Regions from separate parts of the Proteus sp. fly-1089 genome, predicted to be linked through region 4. Evidence: predicted binding sites of a transcription regulator. Region 4 holds the regulator's gene; each other region holds the start of a gene.

What was found. The regulator Fur, encoded in region 4, represses iron uptake genes when iron is present. The targets are predictions, from matches to a motif close to ATAATAATGAGAACNACTATCAA.
Region 1: a site for Fur is predicted at 2,086-2,108, ahead of feoA (ferrous iron transporter A). Genes of this name have one in related genera too.
Region 2: a site for Fur is predicted at 1,605-1,627, ahead of ABN080_RS03145 (TonB-dependent siderophore receptor). Genes of this name have one in related genera too.
Region 3: a site for Fur is predicted at 1,793-1,815, ahead of ABN080_RS06705 (TonB-dependent siderophore receptor). Genes of this name have one in related genera too.

The regions. Positions count from the first base shown of each region.
Region 1 is NZ_JBEETS010000007.1:131,284-135,424, reverse strand. It holds gene yihI (Der GTPase-activating protein YihI) at 1-127, shown strand, start outside; gene ABN080_RS14915 (DUF4026 domain-containing protein) at 363-1,808, shown strand; gene feoA (ferrous iron transporter A) at 2,218-2,454, shown strand; gene feoB (Fe(2+) transporter permease subunit FeoB) at 2,503-4,141, shown strand, end outside.
Region 2 is NZ_JBEETS010000001.1:668,737-672,877, reverse strand. It holds gene ABN080_RS03145 (TonB-dependent siderophore receptor) at 1-1,591, opposite strand, end outside; gene ABN080_RS03140 (hypothetical protein) at 1,703-2,824, opposite strand; gene ABN080_RS03135 (ABC transporter substrate-binding protein) at 2,827-3,996, opposite strand; gene ABN080_RS03130 (TonB-dependent siderophore receptor) at 4,006-4,141, opposite strand, start outside.
Region 3 is NZ_JBEETS010000002.1:37,524-41,664, forward strand. It holds gene pepD (beta-Ala-His dipeptidase) at 134-1,591, shown strand; gene ABN080_RS06705 (TonB-dependent siderophore receptor) at 1,889-4,051, shown strand; gene dinB (DNA polymerase IV) at 4,119-4,141, opposite strand, start outside.
Region 4 is NZ_JBEETS010000010.1:84,199-88,339, forward strand. It holds gene chiP (chitoporin ChiP) at 1-285, shown strand, start outside; gene ABN080_RS17455 (DUF817 domain-containing protein) at 776-1,615, shown strand; gene fur (ferric iron uptake transcriptional regulator) at 1,700-2,146, opposite strand; gene fldA (flavodoxin FldA) at 2,336-2,863, opposite strand; gene ybfE (LexA regulated protein) at 3,135-3,443, opposite strand; gene ybfF (esterase) at 3,647-4,141, opposite strand, start outside.

The sequences.
Region 1 (4,141 bases), on a different contig from region 4:
GCAGGCTTATACTGAAAAAACCCTTGATCGTATTGACGAATTAATGGTTGAACTCGGTATTGAGTTTGAAGATGATGACGATGAAGAAAAAACTGAAGACATCATGCAATTACTAAAAGGTAAATAATCAAAAGGCTAATAATTTGTATTGATTACCTTACATCTAATGGATATCAGTAAACTATTGATATCCATTAGTTTTATATTTTTTCCGTTTTTTTCACATTTGATTTATGTTTGAAAACACCCTTTTCTTGTGATGACATAAACAAACCTATCAAGCTCAGATAACTCCACCTATTCCTCTCTTATCATCCCTGATATTCTATTTTTCTATCTTTAATATACGAGTGATAAGAAATATGGATAACAGACAGCAGTACTTAGATATCGCAGCCGGGCAAGGAGAAAAAGTGCCCTCTCGTATAGTGGCTTTTCCTGCACAGCCACTAAACTATGCACTTATTGAGCAACGCCTAGAAGAGCAGACGGATTATACGGATGGTGAAATTAATTATCTGAGTGAAAATATTGATGATGGTTTTTTCTATCGTTGCCAACATGGAGATAATGAATTACATTTTTTTGTCTGTCTTTATCCTCGAGATGAAGATTATGAAATACGCCCAATGTATTCGACAGATGAACTGACCCCGCAGTTATTAGCGCACGCAAATGCCACTACTCAAGATTTATTATTAGAAACGCTCTTTACCGAGGCGTTACATCCCTTAGCAAGTTACCGTCATCAACTGAATTTTCTAAATATTATTGCCCCCGAAATGGTTTTGGCATTAGATGAATCAGCGGCAGGTAAAGCCTTAACACCAGAGTGGGTCCGTTTTCAATTAAAGACCCCCGATCTCTATCCTGAAGTAGAAAGCTTATATGTTATTCATGCAGTCTATGATACAGAGAACGATCCACCAACAATGTTTTGGTTCCATACTCATGGGCTCGCACGCTGTGGCTTAACAGAAGTCGATTTAGTTATTCCAAGTATGCTTGAATCTTACTATGGTATTCCTGATCTCTTCCGTTGCTTTGTTAACAACAGCATTAATCATCGCCAAATCGAATTTGGAGAACCAATGCTTTGTGGACAAACATCAACAGGTTTAGAGTATCTTGTTGCCTTACCTTTTGAAGAAGGTATCCGCCATATCAATCAATCAACACCTCTCGAAAATCTTAGACCTTTAGAAGAGATGCGTTATGACACTGAAGGTGCACCCAATGGGGTTTTCTTGGGTGATTTAGCCGATCGTGACGAATATCATCAACATCCTTCCTCTATGCTATTTAGAACCAATGAAGAAAATCCTGTTTTAGAAACCTTCTTTAAAGGTTATGAAGAGCAGCAAGCGATGATGCTACTGCGTAGCAATGAAGAAACCTATGAGATGTCTGAAAAAGCCAAGCGACGCTGGGAATACTTCGTTTCTATGTTTGATAACTACAATCAACCATCTGTTGAGAAAAAAAGTGGTTTTCTCTCCAAATTATTAGGTAAAGACAAACCCGAAGAGGCTGAAAACCCTTGGCAATTTATGATCAAGTTCGGCATTCCTTATGGCGAAGAGGAAGAAAAAGAGCTTGAACATATGTGGTTTGTGCCACAGTCTCGTGATGGAGACATCGTTTATGCCAAATTACTCAACGTGCCATTTTATGTTGAAGAGATGCAAGAAGGTGAAATCTATCCTATCAATATAGATTTAATAACAGATTGGGTCGTTTCATTCGAAGATAATAGTTATACCCCTAACAATATTTACCAGCTTTTTAGCCACCAACAGACTCACTAATAGCTAACGATCTCATAACCCTAATGCGGGTTTCTTATTTAATAATAATGAGAAACCCGCTTTTAATTTCAGTGAAATCTACTTTCATCTTGTGATCAGTTAACATTATTAATTGATTGTTATTTTGTTGCTACATTGATATCTCAACTCTTCACATTTTGTTTTTGTCTAGTAACAGATAGAGAAAACAGTTCGTTTTCCTTCCAATATCTTTTCTCTGGTTGATTTAAATCAAGTGTTGATAAGCCTAGAGTAGGCTAAATTATACCCAATAAAGATAATTATAATTCTCATTAGCATTAAAAATATTTATTATAATTATCCTGACTCTTATTATGTGAATTTTTATATACGTTAATAATTATCAGTATCATTATTTTTTGTATCAATATTCGTGGAAGAACGATTTATGTCACTGATCCCAAATCACAGTTATAAAATCTTGAGCTACTCACCTCAGATTAGCCCTGCATACAGGCAGAAGTTGCTATCTTTAGGTATGTTGCCTGGCGCTGTGTTTAACGTTATTCGTATCGCACCACTGGGTGACCCTATTCAAATAGAAACGCACCGAGTATCCCTCATTTTGAGAAAAAAAGATCTCGCACTTATTAACCTTAGCGAAGTGGTTCATAACGAAAAATAATCGTTATTTCTCATTCAACCAGGCAAGACAACTATTGGCATCACTATTATGACTCCTCTCACTATAGGCCTTATCGGCAACCCCAATGCTGGTAAAACGACACTTTTTAATCAGTTAACAGGCTCTCGCCAGCGCGTAGGTAACTGGGCGGGTGTGACGGTCGAACGCAAAGTTGGTCGTTTCACAACGACAAATCATAAAATTGAGCTCGTCGATTTACCCGGCACTTACTCTTTAACGACAATCTCAGAACAGACATCGCTTGATGAGCAAATTGCCTGTCATTTCATTTTAAGTAATGAAGCCGACATGCTGATTAACGTTGTTGATGCCTCTAATCTTGAACGAAACCTTTATTTGACATTACAGCTTCTTGAGTTAGGCATTCCCTGCATTGTGGCATTAAACATGCTCGATATTGCAGAACATCAAGATATGCAAATTGATATCAAAGCGTTGTCTGAGCAACTGGGTTGCCCTGTTATTCCTATGGTTTCAACAAAAGCATCGGGAATGGATAAGCTCAAAGACGCGATTGACACTTTTCCTGCTGAAAAGAAAAAACCACAAGAATTACTCACATCCTACCCAATATGGTTACTTAATGAAGTCGAAGCGCTCGCTGAAAAAATTAACCATGATGAGTTTAATTTACAGCAACGTCGGTGGATGGCATTACAGTGTTTAGAAGGGGATATTTATACCCATCAGCGTGCTCAAGTTACCACCGAAGATATCAAAGCTATTCGTCAGCGAATTCAAGATGAACACAATAATGAACCCGAATTAGTCATTGCAGATGCCCGTTATCAAAATATTGAACGCATCTGTCATACTGTGATTAATATGGAGTCTATTAAGCCAAATATCCTGACACAAAATATCGATAAAGTGATATTAAACCGTTGGTTAGGTGTACCTATCTTCCTGTTTGTAATGTATTTAATGTTCGTTTTGGCGATTAACATCGGTGGTGCATTACAACCCGCTTTTGAAGGTGGATCTGAAGCCATCTTTATTCATGGTATTCAATGGATTGGTGCAACCTTTAACTTTCCAGAATGGTTAACCATTTTCCTTGCACAAGGTGTCGGTGGTGGTATCAATACTGTTCTTCCTCTCGTGCCACAAATCGGGATGATGTACTTGTTCTTATCTATCCTTGAAGATTCTGGCTATATGGCTAGAGCTGCTTTTGTAATGGATAGATTGATGCAGGCTTTGGGTCTGCCGGGTAAATCATTCGTACCGCTGATTGTCGGCTTTGGTTGTAACGTACCATCCATTATGGGTGCACGTACCCTCGATGCTCCAAGAGAACGATTAATCACAGTATTAATGGCACCGTTTATGTCTTGTGGTGCACGCTTAGCTATCTTTGCTGTTTTTGCCGCCGCTTTCTTTGGTAAAAATGGCGCGAGTGTGGTTTTCTCGCTTTATCTTCTGGGTATTGTTGTCGCTATTTTGACGGGGTTACTGCTAAAACATACCATTATGCGTGGTGAAGCCTCACCTTTCGTGATGGAACTGCCTGTTTACCATGTGCCTCATCTAAAAACCTTATTGATGCAAACTTGGCAACGTTTAAAAGGCTTCGTAATACGTGCTGGTAAAGTCATTATTATTGCCAGTATGTTTATCGGTGCATTAAATAGCTTTACCTTCTCAGGTAAACCTGCCGATAACA
Region 2 (4,141 bases), on a different contig from region 4:
GTGTGATATCAAACCAAGCAATATTAAAATAACCATCCATAAAATCAGGCGTATATTTTATACCCGCTTCAATTTGGTCACCTTTGAGTGGTTTATAAAGCTCTTTAGTTGCCGGATCAATGGTGCTCATCACCTCGAATGACTCAGAATAACTGATATAAGGCGATACGCCATTATCTGCTAAATACATTAATCCTGCATTGAGGCTAAATTCACTATCAGTACGTGATTTGTCCTCATTTTTTGTTTGCGCTTTATTTTCTGTTTTTACCCAATCTTGACGAACACCGGCAACGGCAACCCAGTGACTATCAAATTTGGTTTGATATTGTGAATAAAGACTATATTGTGTTTTATCGATAGTACGATTGACATTATCAGCAGGGTTAAGTGGGGTATATTTACCGTAAATTGGGTTCCACGGATTAATTTTATCAAAACTATAATTATCTTGTTCATCACCTTTAGTTTGGTGATATTGCAATTCAGCACCGGCTAATAATGTGTGCTCAAAATTATCTGTATCCCATTCACCGACTATATTGTTATCAAAAGTGATACTTTGGCTTTTACCATCACGGAAGACAACACCTCGACTTAGCTCTGTTGCAGTGATATCTGAATTAGGAAAAGCATAGACACTGCGTAATAACAAATCGTTATAGCCATAGTTTAAACGTTGTGAAAAACGCCAAACATCATTGATATTATGGTCAAGTAAATAACCTGCTGAAATTTGGGTACGTTTATATTTATCATACCCAGGTTCACCTAAGTTGGTAGAAGGCTTAATTTTACCAAAAGGGGATGAAATTAATGTGCCTGCTGCTGGGAAGAAAGGATTAGTTGGCGTACCATCATCATGAAGATAGGTTGCCATAAAAGTGAGTGATGTATCGTCAGTCAGGTTAATCGCAACACTTGGCGCTAGATAAATACGCTCATTATCAGTACCCGATAATTCTCCGTCTGATTTTTTCATTAACCCAACAAGGCGATAGCGCACACGTTTATCATCCGTGGCACTTGAAACATCAAAGCCTAAGCCTCGTTGATCATTATTTCCGGCCTCAAGAAAGACTTCATTACGAGGAGTAAAACTGGGTTTCTTTTGTACTACGTTAACGGCACCACCAGGTGTCGATTCACCAAATAATACAGCAGAAGAACCTTTTACCACTTCAATTTGTTCAAAACCATAAGGCTCAAGTAGCCATGTATAATAACCATCACGAAAGAGGCGACTGCCATCGAGATAAGTTGCCGCCTCAAAGCCACGAATACGGAGCCAATCAGTATCGTTATCAGCACCAAAAGGTTGAGAGACAACACCTGATGTATAACGCAATGCTTCGTCTAATTTTTGTGGAGCATGAGTTTCTATATCTTGCTGAGAAATCACAGAAACTGATTTAGGCGTTTCTTGCAAACTAGTATTTACTTTTAATGCTTGAGCACTAACAACAAGCTTCTCTACTTGTTCTGTTTTTGCTGCATCTTCCGCAAAAGCCTGTGTAGCCAAAACAAAAGGAAGGGTGGCAGAACAGAGCAATGCCACCGGTTTTAATTTAAACGCATGAAAATTAATCACAATAAGTCACCGAATAATAATAATTACTATTAGCAGTATTATTCATATAATCGATACTAAGGTAAATTAATTTATGCAAAAATATCTATAAATAATAATTTTTTAGGTTAATTAACTGGTTGTATCAATCCAAGCAAGGCGACCGCCGACAGAAGTGCTGAAATGATGCTGATTATGACTTAAGCATAATGCTCGCATCCCTGCGGCTTGCTGTGAATACCAAGCGCCTCCGCGCATTAAAGAGCGTTGACCATAATTTCGTAAATAAACCTGATCATTGTCCTGTTGGTTTATTGCTGGATATAATCCTAATTCTTTAAATAATGTAGGTATTTTAATACTATCTTCTGCTGTTATTGCATTAAAATCGCCGTCCATTAATCCAGCAGGATAACCATTATCTGTTGGTGTGCCGTTATAGTGTTTTATTGAAGTTGATAAAATAGGAGTACCAGCATTTCCATCACAATAATCTGAAGGGGCATCGTATTTTGCGCTATTGGGATGATTGATTGGTAATAATTGTCCCGTTGATAATGCTATTGAGTGCCATTGCTCTATTACTGAGGGATCACCACAAAATACAGAATCATTATCTTTAATTATCTGTATTTCTCCGGCATTTAATTGCATACCACTTTGCCATTCCCAAAGGTTGCCACATAAATCACTAATACCAAACTCACTATTATCATGATACCAATTCGACCATTGTGGCCCCGTTATTGTCGTGGGATCACCTGTGGTAAAGTCCATATCACCAGCTTCTTTACCATCAACACGAGTAACAGATTGCTCTGGGTGAAGAAAGCTTCGTCCATAATCCGTATTACCATCTTCAATCATATTGTGGTGGCGACACCACAGCATTAAAGCAGCCCATTCTGCATGTGTACTTAAATGAAATCCTCGTCCTGTATGTTGTGCATATTGCTGGAAGCTCAATAAATCTAATGATGTCGCCGGTTTTTGGTTAGGTAAACTTAACAATTCATCTTGATGTAATGAAGCGGGATAACACGCATAGAAAAACTCATTCTTAACTTTTCCATTTACAATAAATGCAGAGTGAGTTGTATCATCAAGATTATCTGATACTTCATTTAATCGAAAATAAGGAACAACATACATATAGTTAGGTTGGCCTTTTGCTGAGTATAAAATTGTTCTTTTTCCTGCTGATTGTGACTCAATTTTTGCCCGTAAAGGATCGGGTGAATAGATATCAAACATGATTATTCCTTATCTTGATCAAACAAAGTGACCCAATAGCCCGTTTCCCATTTCACTGGTAAAAATTGAGTATGGTAATCATAAAAAATAGTGTCTACATCGAGGTGTGAAAAACGCTCAGGGTGTAGCCATTTAGCCATTTGTAATATCGCAATAAAACCAAAAGGGCTGTCATAAAATGAGTGCCAAAGAGCATATACTTGTTTATCTTTAACCGCATCGAGTGTTTTGTAAGCAAGTCGGTGCATTAAAATTTCAAGTTGCTGTTTTGCCAAATCTAAATTTGCACCTGGGCCTAAATTAACCCAATCACCTGAAGGGTTATAGCCACTCCAATCAGCCCCTGTTAAAAAAATCTTATCCGGTTTGGCATAAATCACCGTTTCTTGGTTCAAAATCCCATAAGTGCCTTTTATATATTCTGAACCTAAGTTTTGACCACCTGCATTTTGTAACATTTGTCCCATACTGCCATTACCATAAGAAAGACAACATTCAGGTGTAAAACCAGCGGCTCGTTCAAATAACACATTAGGGCGTTTAAGTGGCTTTTTTCTTAATTGCTGAGAAATATAATTGAGTTGCTTTTCACGAAATTGATTCATGGCTTGGCTTTGTGAAATATTGCCCAATAAATTTCCCATTATAGATGTACTAATTGGCGTGTTATTAAGTGGGTCGATGCTCAAATCAAACACCACAACGGGAATATTCGCTTTCGTTAATAAATCCAGCACACCATTAACACTAATTGCACGATAAGTTCCAACCGCCACAATAATGACATCGGGTTTTAGCGCGATAAGTTTTTCACTATTAAAATGTCCACTCGACATAGCCGTAAACTCAGGTAATGCCAATAATTGAGGAAATGCTCGCGTATATTGGTGATATAAACTTAAGTCGGCAGTACGGAAGGCGGATGGCATCCCGATAAGACGCTCATAAAAAGCGCCTCCACTTAATGAAGCATAAAGTAAAAATAACCCACTATCTGCCACATAAATGCGTGTTAATTCTTGTACTAATACAATTTCTCTTCCCAGAATATCAACAATTTCTCTCTGTCTTGGTTTTACATAAACAAGTTTTGCATAAACAGGAAAAGGGGTTGCTAATAATAACGAGAATGCACTGGCACCTTTTAGTAATGAACGTCGATAGTTATCCATGTTCATCTCCTAAAAATAGTAATTGAGGATACCAAGCACAACACGATCGCTTCCCACACTGCAATAAGTTGAACTAGTACAACTAGAAATATAGGATTTATTCGTGATATTGCTGACAGTTAATCCTAATTCTAAACCCTGTAAT
Region 3 (4,141 bases), on a different contig from region 4:
ATAGAATGACGCATTCATCAGAAGAAAGTGATATTCTCAATTATATTGGCGTATAACGCTCAGAATAATAAAGCTAACCCTTAAAAAAGCGGTAGGCTATTAATAACACAGATGCTGTTAGAGGAGACCCATCGTGTCTGAACTATCTACTCTATCCCCACAACCACTATGGGATATTTTCGCAAAAATTTGTTCGATTCCACATCCATCACATCATGAAGAAGCTTTAGCTTCTCACATTCTTTCATGGGCAAGTGAAAAAGGTCTTTTTGCTGAGCGCGATGCGGTTGGTAATATTTTAATTCGCAAGCCTGCAACTAAAGGCATGGAAGATCGTAAAACAGTTGTTTTACAAGCACACTTAGATATGGTGCCACAAAAAAATAACGACACGGTTCACGACTTCACTAAAGATCCTATCCAACCTTATGTTGACGGTGAATGGATCAAAGCAAAAGGCACAACATTAGGTGCTGATAACGGTGTTGGTATGGCGTCTGCATTAGCAGTTTTGGCTGATGACACCGTAAAACATGGCCCATTAGAAGTTCTATTAACCATGACTGAAGAAACAGGCATGGACGGTGCTTTTGGTTTACAACCGGGTTGGTTACAAGCTGATATTCTTATCAACACAGACTCTGAAGAAGAAGGTGAAATCTACATGGGTTGTGCGGGTGGTATTGATGTTAAAACCACTGTAAACCTATCTTACGAAGCAATTCCTACAGGTCATGTTGTTAAGCAACTGGTACTGAAAGGATTAAATGGTGGTCACTCTGGTGGTGATATCCATTTAGGTTTAGGTAATGCAAATAAATTATTAGCACGTTTCTTAGCAGGTCATGCAGAAGAATTATCACTAAAACTAATTGATTTCCATGGTGGTACACTGCGCAATGCTATTCCTCGTGAAGCAAATATCGTATTTGCAATTCCAGCAGATAAAGTAAGCCAACTAGAAACAGTAAAAGCGAAATTTGAAGCATTATTAAAAAGCGAATTAGCCATTGCTGAAAAAAATCTGAAAATCGAGTTACTTGATACAACAACAGATAAGAAAGTATTTAAGGCAGACTGCCAAGAACGCTTAATCAACCTACTTAATGCCATGCCAAATGGCGTTATTCGTATGAGTGATGACGTTGAAGGTGTTGTTGAAACATCATTAAACGTCGGTGTTGTTAGCATTGTTGACGATAAAGTAGAAATCCTTTGCTTAATCCGTTCTCTGATTGATAGCGGAAAAACCTATGTTGTCAGCATGCTGACTGCATTAGCAAAACTAGCTAAAGCTGATATCGAAACCAAAGGCGGTTACCCAGGCTGGAAACCTGATGCAGACTCTCCTGTTATGCATTTAGTTCGTGATACCTATCAACAACTGTTTGATAAAGTGCCAAATATCATGGTAATCCACGCAGGTCTCGAGTGTGGTCTGTTCAAAAAACCTTACCCAGATATGGATATGGTTTCTATTGGACCAACAATCCGTGGTGCTCACTCACCAGATGAACGTGTTCATGTTAAAAGTGTTGGTCAATACTGGCAGTTATTAACAGCAATTTTAAAAGCGATCCCTGCTAAATAATCTCGCTTTAAATATCATAATGAAACCCGCTTAATTGGCGGGTTTTTTTTGTTATTAACGCTATCATAAAGAAATAATTTATCTCTCCACACACACTCTATTTCCCTTAAGTATCATAATTTATTCCTTACAAAACAAATATCTCTCTGTCTTATTCCATTTTGGAATAAACAAATAATCTTAATAAATACAATTTATAGAATGATAATCATTATCATTAGCATTAATATTTATTGAGTGATATTTTCATGCCTTCCGCATTTCAAATTAAAAAATAAAAATTCAAAGGGTTCTATTGTGTCTAACAAAAATTGTGTTGCTAGCGTTATTCTCGCCTTACCTTTAAGTTTACTCTCTGTTCAAATTCATGCGACAGTTAATCAAAATACATCTGAAAAGATAATTGTCACCGCTGAACCATCACAAGATCCACAATCTCCTGTTTCAGGTTTTATTGCCACAAAAACACTATCAACAAATAAAACACCAACTGAAATTGAAAAAACGCCACAATCTATTACGGTTATTACTCGTGATCAGATGGATGCGCAAGATGTCAGTTCCGTTTCACAAGCATTGCGCTATACACCGGGTGTTTTCACCGAATATCGAGGAAGTTCTAATCGTAATGACGAGGTTTTTATTCGTGGATACAGTTATGCACCTCGTTTCTTAGATGGTTTAAGCTATGGTATGGGAGCTTCATCATCAACAGGGGCACTTGATCCATGGTTATTAGAGCGCGTTGAAGTTGTTAGGGGGCCTGCATCTGTTCTTTATGGCCAAGTAAACCCGGGTGGCCTTGTTGCAATGACAAGTAAAAGACCCACAGCAACGTCTATTCGCCACATTCAAGTACGAGCTGGAAATGATAAATTGGCAGAAACTGCATTCGACTTTTCAGGTGCATTAAGTGATGACAATCGTATTCTTTATCGCCTAAATGGTATTGCCAAAACACAACACACTCAAATAAAAAACTATAAAGAAGAGCGTTTTGCCCTCGCTCCCGCTATTACTTTTTTACCTAATGAACAAACACGTTTAACGTTATTAAGCTTTATTCAGCAAGAGCCTGAAGCGGGTTATCGTAACTTTTTACCCGCTTATGGTACGGTGAAAAAAACACCTGAAGGCACTATTCCTTTTGATTTCGATGTAAACAATCCTGATTATCACCAATCGTGGCGTCAACAATATGGCGTAGGCTATGAATTTGAACATGAATTTAGTGACTCACTCAAAATAATACAAAATGCTCGTTATAGTCATATTAATCAAAAATATAAATACCTTGTTTTCGGCTCATTAAGAAAAGACAATCCTTATGTGCTCGAACGTAGAGCTCAACAAGAACAACGTAAAACGGATACTTTAGGAATAGATACACGTTTGCAATCTGATTTTACTACTGCAAAACTTAATCATACTGTGATTGTGGGTATTGATTATCAATGGAGTAAAGATCAAGATAATTTACGCCGAGCTATGGGCTCAGAGTACGACTTGGATTGGCGTGATCCTAATTATAATTATCCGATTAATATGAGCTTACAAAAACCTGCAACCGATCAGTTGCAAAAACGCGATCAAATCGGGTTATATCTACAAGATCAGATCCAATGGCAAAATTGGATATTACTTGCAGGTTTACGCCAAGACTGGGCGCAAGTACGAACTCATGACTTCTTAGCAACCACATATGATCAGCAAGATGATAATAAACTAACGGGTCGTGCTGGTCTTTTATATGCTTTTGATAATGGTATTTCACCTTATATAAGTTACAGCACCTCTTTTGAGCCTAATTTACAAACCCGTAGAGCACCGGGTAGTGCGCCATTTGAGCCAAGTGAAGGACGCCAATTAGAAGCGGGTATTAAATACCTCACACCAAATCAGCAAACATTAGCAATGCTCTCTATTTATCAGTTACAACAACGTAATGTTACTAACTATAATGCCGAAAAAGCCTATTTTGAGCCTGTTGGTGAAATTAGAAGCCGTGGTATTGAAGCACAAATTAATAGCCAATTAACTGAAAATATCTCATTGATCAGTAGCTATGCTTACACCGATACAGAGGTCAAAAAGACCATTATTTCAGGAACTCAAGGAAAAGAGTTACCTAGAGTTCCTAAGCATATGGCATCATTTTGGGGTCAATATGATGAAACCTCAGGGCTATTTAATGGGGCTAAAGCGGGTTTTGGCGTGAGATATGTAGGTGTATCTCAAGGTGATACCAAAAATACAATCAGTGTCCCTGCGGTAACCTTGTATGATGCGATGATCGGTTATTCTTTAGATGAATTATCACCTTCTTTAAAAGGGGCTGAGATCCAATTAAATATGAATAATATTGCCAATAAACATTATGTTGCATCTTGTGCTGGTGATACCGCATGCTTTTATGGAATAGGTAGAACAATGACAGCAACGATGAATTATCGCTGGTAAGATCATATAGAATAAATTAACTACGTTAGCCATAGCCAATCTATTGATCGGCTATGGTTTTGAATTCTTATAGCGCTAAAAGAAGTTGTC
Region 4 (4,141 bases):
CTATCTGGCTGGGCGGTAGGTACTTCTTATGTTTACGCATGGGATGCTAAGCCAAGTGGTAAAGCCATTTATGATCAAGGTCAGCGTATTAGAGAAAGCGCATGGAATGCGGATATTATGTATACGGTTCAAGAAGGTCGAGCTAAAGGCACTCTCTTTAAACTTCACTATACCCGTTATGATAACCACTCCGATATTCCAAGTTATGAAGGTGGTTTTGGTAATATTTTCCAAGATGAAAAAGACGTTAAATTTAACGTGATAATGCCATTTACTATTTTCTAATATCAGCATAAGGATAAAGTGTATTCATTACACTTTATCCTGAATAAAACTAAAAAAGCTAAATACGATTACGATAAGTAAAAACAAACCTCATTAATGAAGTGAAATTGTCAGTAGTAGTAAGAAGTAGAAGAGTCGAAGTAAAAAGTAGTAAAGAGTCGTTTTAAAATCGCAGTATATAGTAAAAGTAATGAAGTAAAGTCGTCATGTCATGTCGTCTGAGATAAATGTGAGTGGGTTATGTTTATCTCTTGTGTTTCAGTTATTTCGCAAAATTTGCGTAAGGTATTTACCCTAAGTAAAGGCAGTCAGAGTGGGTATCGTAGTGGGGGGTAAATACCTTTATTTTTTTCATTCCTTCCTTTTTCGTCCTTTTCATCCTTGTAGGTTTTTTTATTCTATGGCAAATTTCTTGCCATTCATTTTATCTCATCTTATTTATTATTCTGCATTGAATGTAGTTCGATAATGCACGTTTTCAGGAAGAAGCATGTTAAAGCGATTGGATGATTTTTTATTAGAACCACCATTGAAGCCCTTTAAAGGTATAAAACGATTTATTGTTGAATTTCTTTTTTTTGGTGTGAAAGAGGCGCGTTCTTGTTTATTTGCGGGATTTTTCTTTTTTATTTTATTTGCAACACCAAGTAAAGGAATATTAGGGATACCTCGTTATGACGTTTTACTTATTCTCGCTATTGCTTTCCAATTATGGATGGTATGGGGAAAACTTGAAACATGGGATGAATTAAAAGCGATCTGTTTTTTCCACATCGTTGGTTTTGTGATGGAATTATTTAAAACATCAGCAGCAATTGGATCGTGGAAATACCCTGATTTTGCTTACACTAAATTGTGGGAAGTGCCTTTATTTACAGGATTTATGTACTCCGCGGTAGGAAGTTATTTAATTCAAGCATGGCGTTTTTTAAAAGTACGAATTGAACATTATCCACCTTATTGGATGGCAACTTTAGTTGCACTCGCTATCTATATTAATTTCTTTTCTCATCACTTTATCGGTGATTATCGCTGGTATTTAACTGCTTTTATTTTAGGTCTTTATGCTCGTAGTGTGGTTTATTTTACGCCTTATGATACAGAGCGAAAAATGCCACTATTATTGGCTTTTGTTCTGATAGGTTTCTTTATTTGGCTTGCTGAGAATTTCGGTACATTTTTTGGTGTTTGGCAATATCCTAACCAGATTGGTGCTTGGTCTGCTGTGCATGCAGGGAAATGGGGCTCTTGGTCACTGTTAGTCATTGTTACATTTACTATCGTGGTTCATTTAAAACATATTAAACACAGTATCAGTGTGCCTAAGTAGAGTTATTTTATCCTCAAATTTAAGGTAATAAAAAAGGAACTGTGAACAGTTCCTTTTTTTTACTGAGAGATTATCCAGAATGAATTATTTCTCATCATGTGCGTGGCTATCTTCTTTACAATTGCCTTCAGCGCAGTGGCCATATAAATAAAGGCTATGATTGGAAAGCTTGATACCATGACGTTCAGCGATGTTTCTTTGGCGCACTTCAATCGCATCATCTGTAAACTCGATAACTTTGCCACAATCAAGACAAATTAAATGATCGTGATGGTGTTGTTGAGTTAATTCAAATACTGATTTACCACCTTCAAAATTATGTCGGGTAACAATACCAGCATCGTCAAATTGGTTTAAGACGCGATACACGGTTGCCAGACCAATCTCTTCACCGATATCGATGAGTTTTTTATAGAGATCTTCAGCACTGACATGATGGCACTCAGGATCCTGGAGCACTTCCAAGATCTTTAAGCGAGGAAGTGTAACTTTTAACCCAGCATTTTTTAACGCTTTATTATTGTCGGTCATGCGGATTTAATCCTGTTGCTAATGGTGAATTTAATTTTTGTGCTCACTAATAGGGTTGATTCATTAACACTCGGGTGAATAAATAACCTTATTGATTATAGGCATGATATTTAAAAATAAACACCCCTACCTATCACACTATCTTAGCACACCATTGAATAATTATCATTCTCAATATTGAGTATTTATTTATCCCAGAATTTCATCTAGGCTCATTTCTTCTTTGATTTGAGCAACCCAAGCATCAACACGCTCTTCGGTTAATTCTGGTTGACGGTCTTCATCAATCGCAAGGCCGATAAAGTGATTATCATCTGCAAGCCCTTTAGAGGCTTCAAAATGGTAACCTTCTGTTGGCCAGTGACCCACAATGACAGCACCACGAGGTTCGATAATATCGCGAATTGTGCCCATTGCATCACAGAAGTATTCTGCATAGTCTTCTTGGTCGCCACAACCGAACAGTGCAACCAACTTACCTTCAAAATTAATATCTTCTAGTGTTGGGAAAAAGTCATCCCAATCGCATTGTGCTTCACCATAATACCAAGTAGGAATACCTAGTAACAGAATATCAAATGCTTCGATATCTTCTTTACTGGATTTTGCGATATCATGAACTTCGGCATTATCAGCGCCCAGTCTTTCTTGAAGCATTTTGGCAATATTTTCAGTGTTGCCGGTATCACTGCCGAAGAATATACCTATGATTGCCATAAAGTGAGATAACCTCTTTTATTCTATATTCGTTATACTTCAAATTGTCGCGTTGTTGACTACGTTGATTCGTACTGATTACATACTTTGTATGTAACAGTAACGCCTTTACTTGCCAATTAGCCACACTTCGAAATAGTTAGAGTATATTTGTCTGTGTTTGAACAATTACTAGTGAAAAATAAACATCTTGTTTTCATAATAGAAAACTAAAAAACGTATTTTGACGAAAATAGCAGGGTAATTCTGTCAAATTTGTGTGGTTTAGCTACTAGCTATTCTCATTTTGATGTATTTTCAAGGCGTGATTTTGCGCCAATTGTTCTAGTAATATTTCTTCAATAAGTTCGCTACGGCTAACATTTCTTGCAGTCGCCAACTCATTAAGTGCATTCACAGCATCTTCATTTAATTTCAATTCAACTCGACGTAAACCATTGACTCTGTCTCGTCTTAATTGATTGCGTTTATTAATTCTAAGCTGTTCATCCCGAGAAAGCGGGTTTGTTTTAGGTCGCCCAGGTCTGCGTTCATCTGCGAACAAATCCAGTGTGGTGCGATCAGTTTGTTCTTTTGCCATAAATTTTGCTGTGAAAGGGCGTATACCAATGACTAAATTGCGAAACGCCCAATAATACCCCACATAGTGACGTCCTGCCACTGCTTCCTGAGTTTAACCTATTGTCATTTGGTGTTTTTATCGACAGACTGTGTGATTAAGTACAATAATTATACATTCAGATAAATTATTACTTCCTTAATTACGCCACTTTCAGTAATAAATTATGCTTTTGATAAAAAACGACGAATAGCGTTAATAACAGTGTTAGGTTTTTCTGAATGTACCCAATGTCCAGTGTTTGCTACGACAAAAGCGCTAGCTTGCGGAAATTGGCGTGCAATATCATTACGATATTCATCTAATATGTAAGGCGACAAACCACCACGAATAAATAGCACCGGATAATTCCAAGTAGGGACTTCTTGCCAACCAATAATCTCTGAATAGGCATTTTTGATTGCAGATAAATTAAATAGCCATTCACCACTTTTAAATGATTTAAGTAAAAACTGAATAACTCCCTCTTCTTTAATAAAGGGACTCATGATTTCTACTGCATCTTGACGTCGTGTAACTTGAGCTTTAGTGACGGCTTCGAGTGCCGCAAAAATGTTATCGTGGCGGCGAACATTGTAAGCTACAGGTGACATATCTATTACGACAATGCGAGCAATTCGCTCAGGCGCTAATGCTGTCATTGCCATTGCAATTTTGCC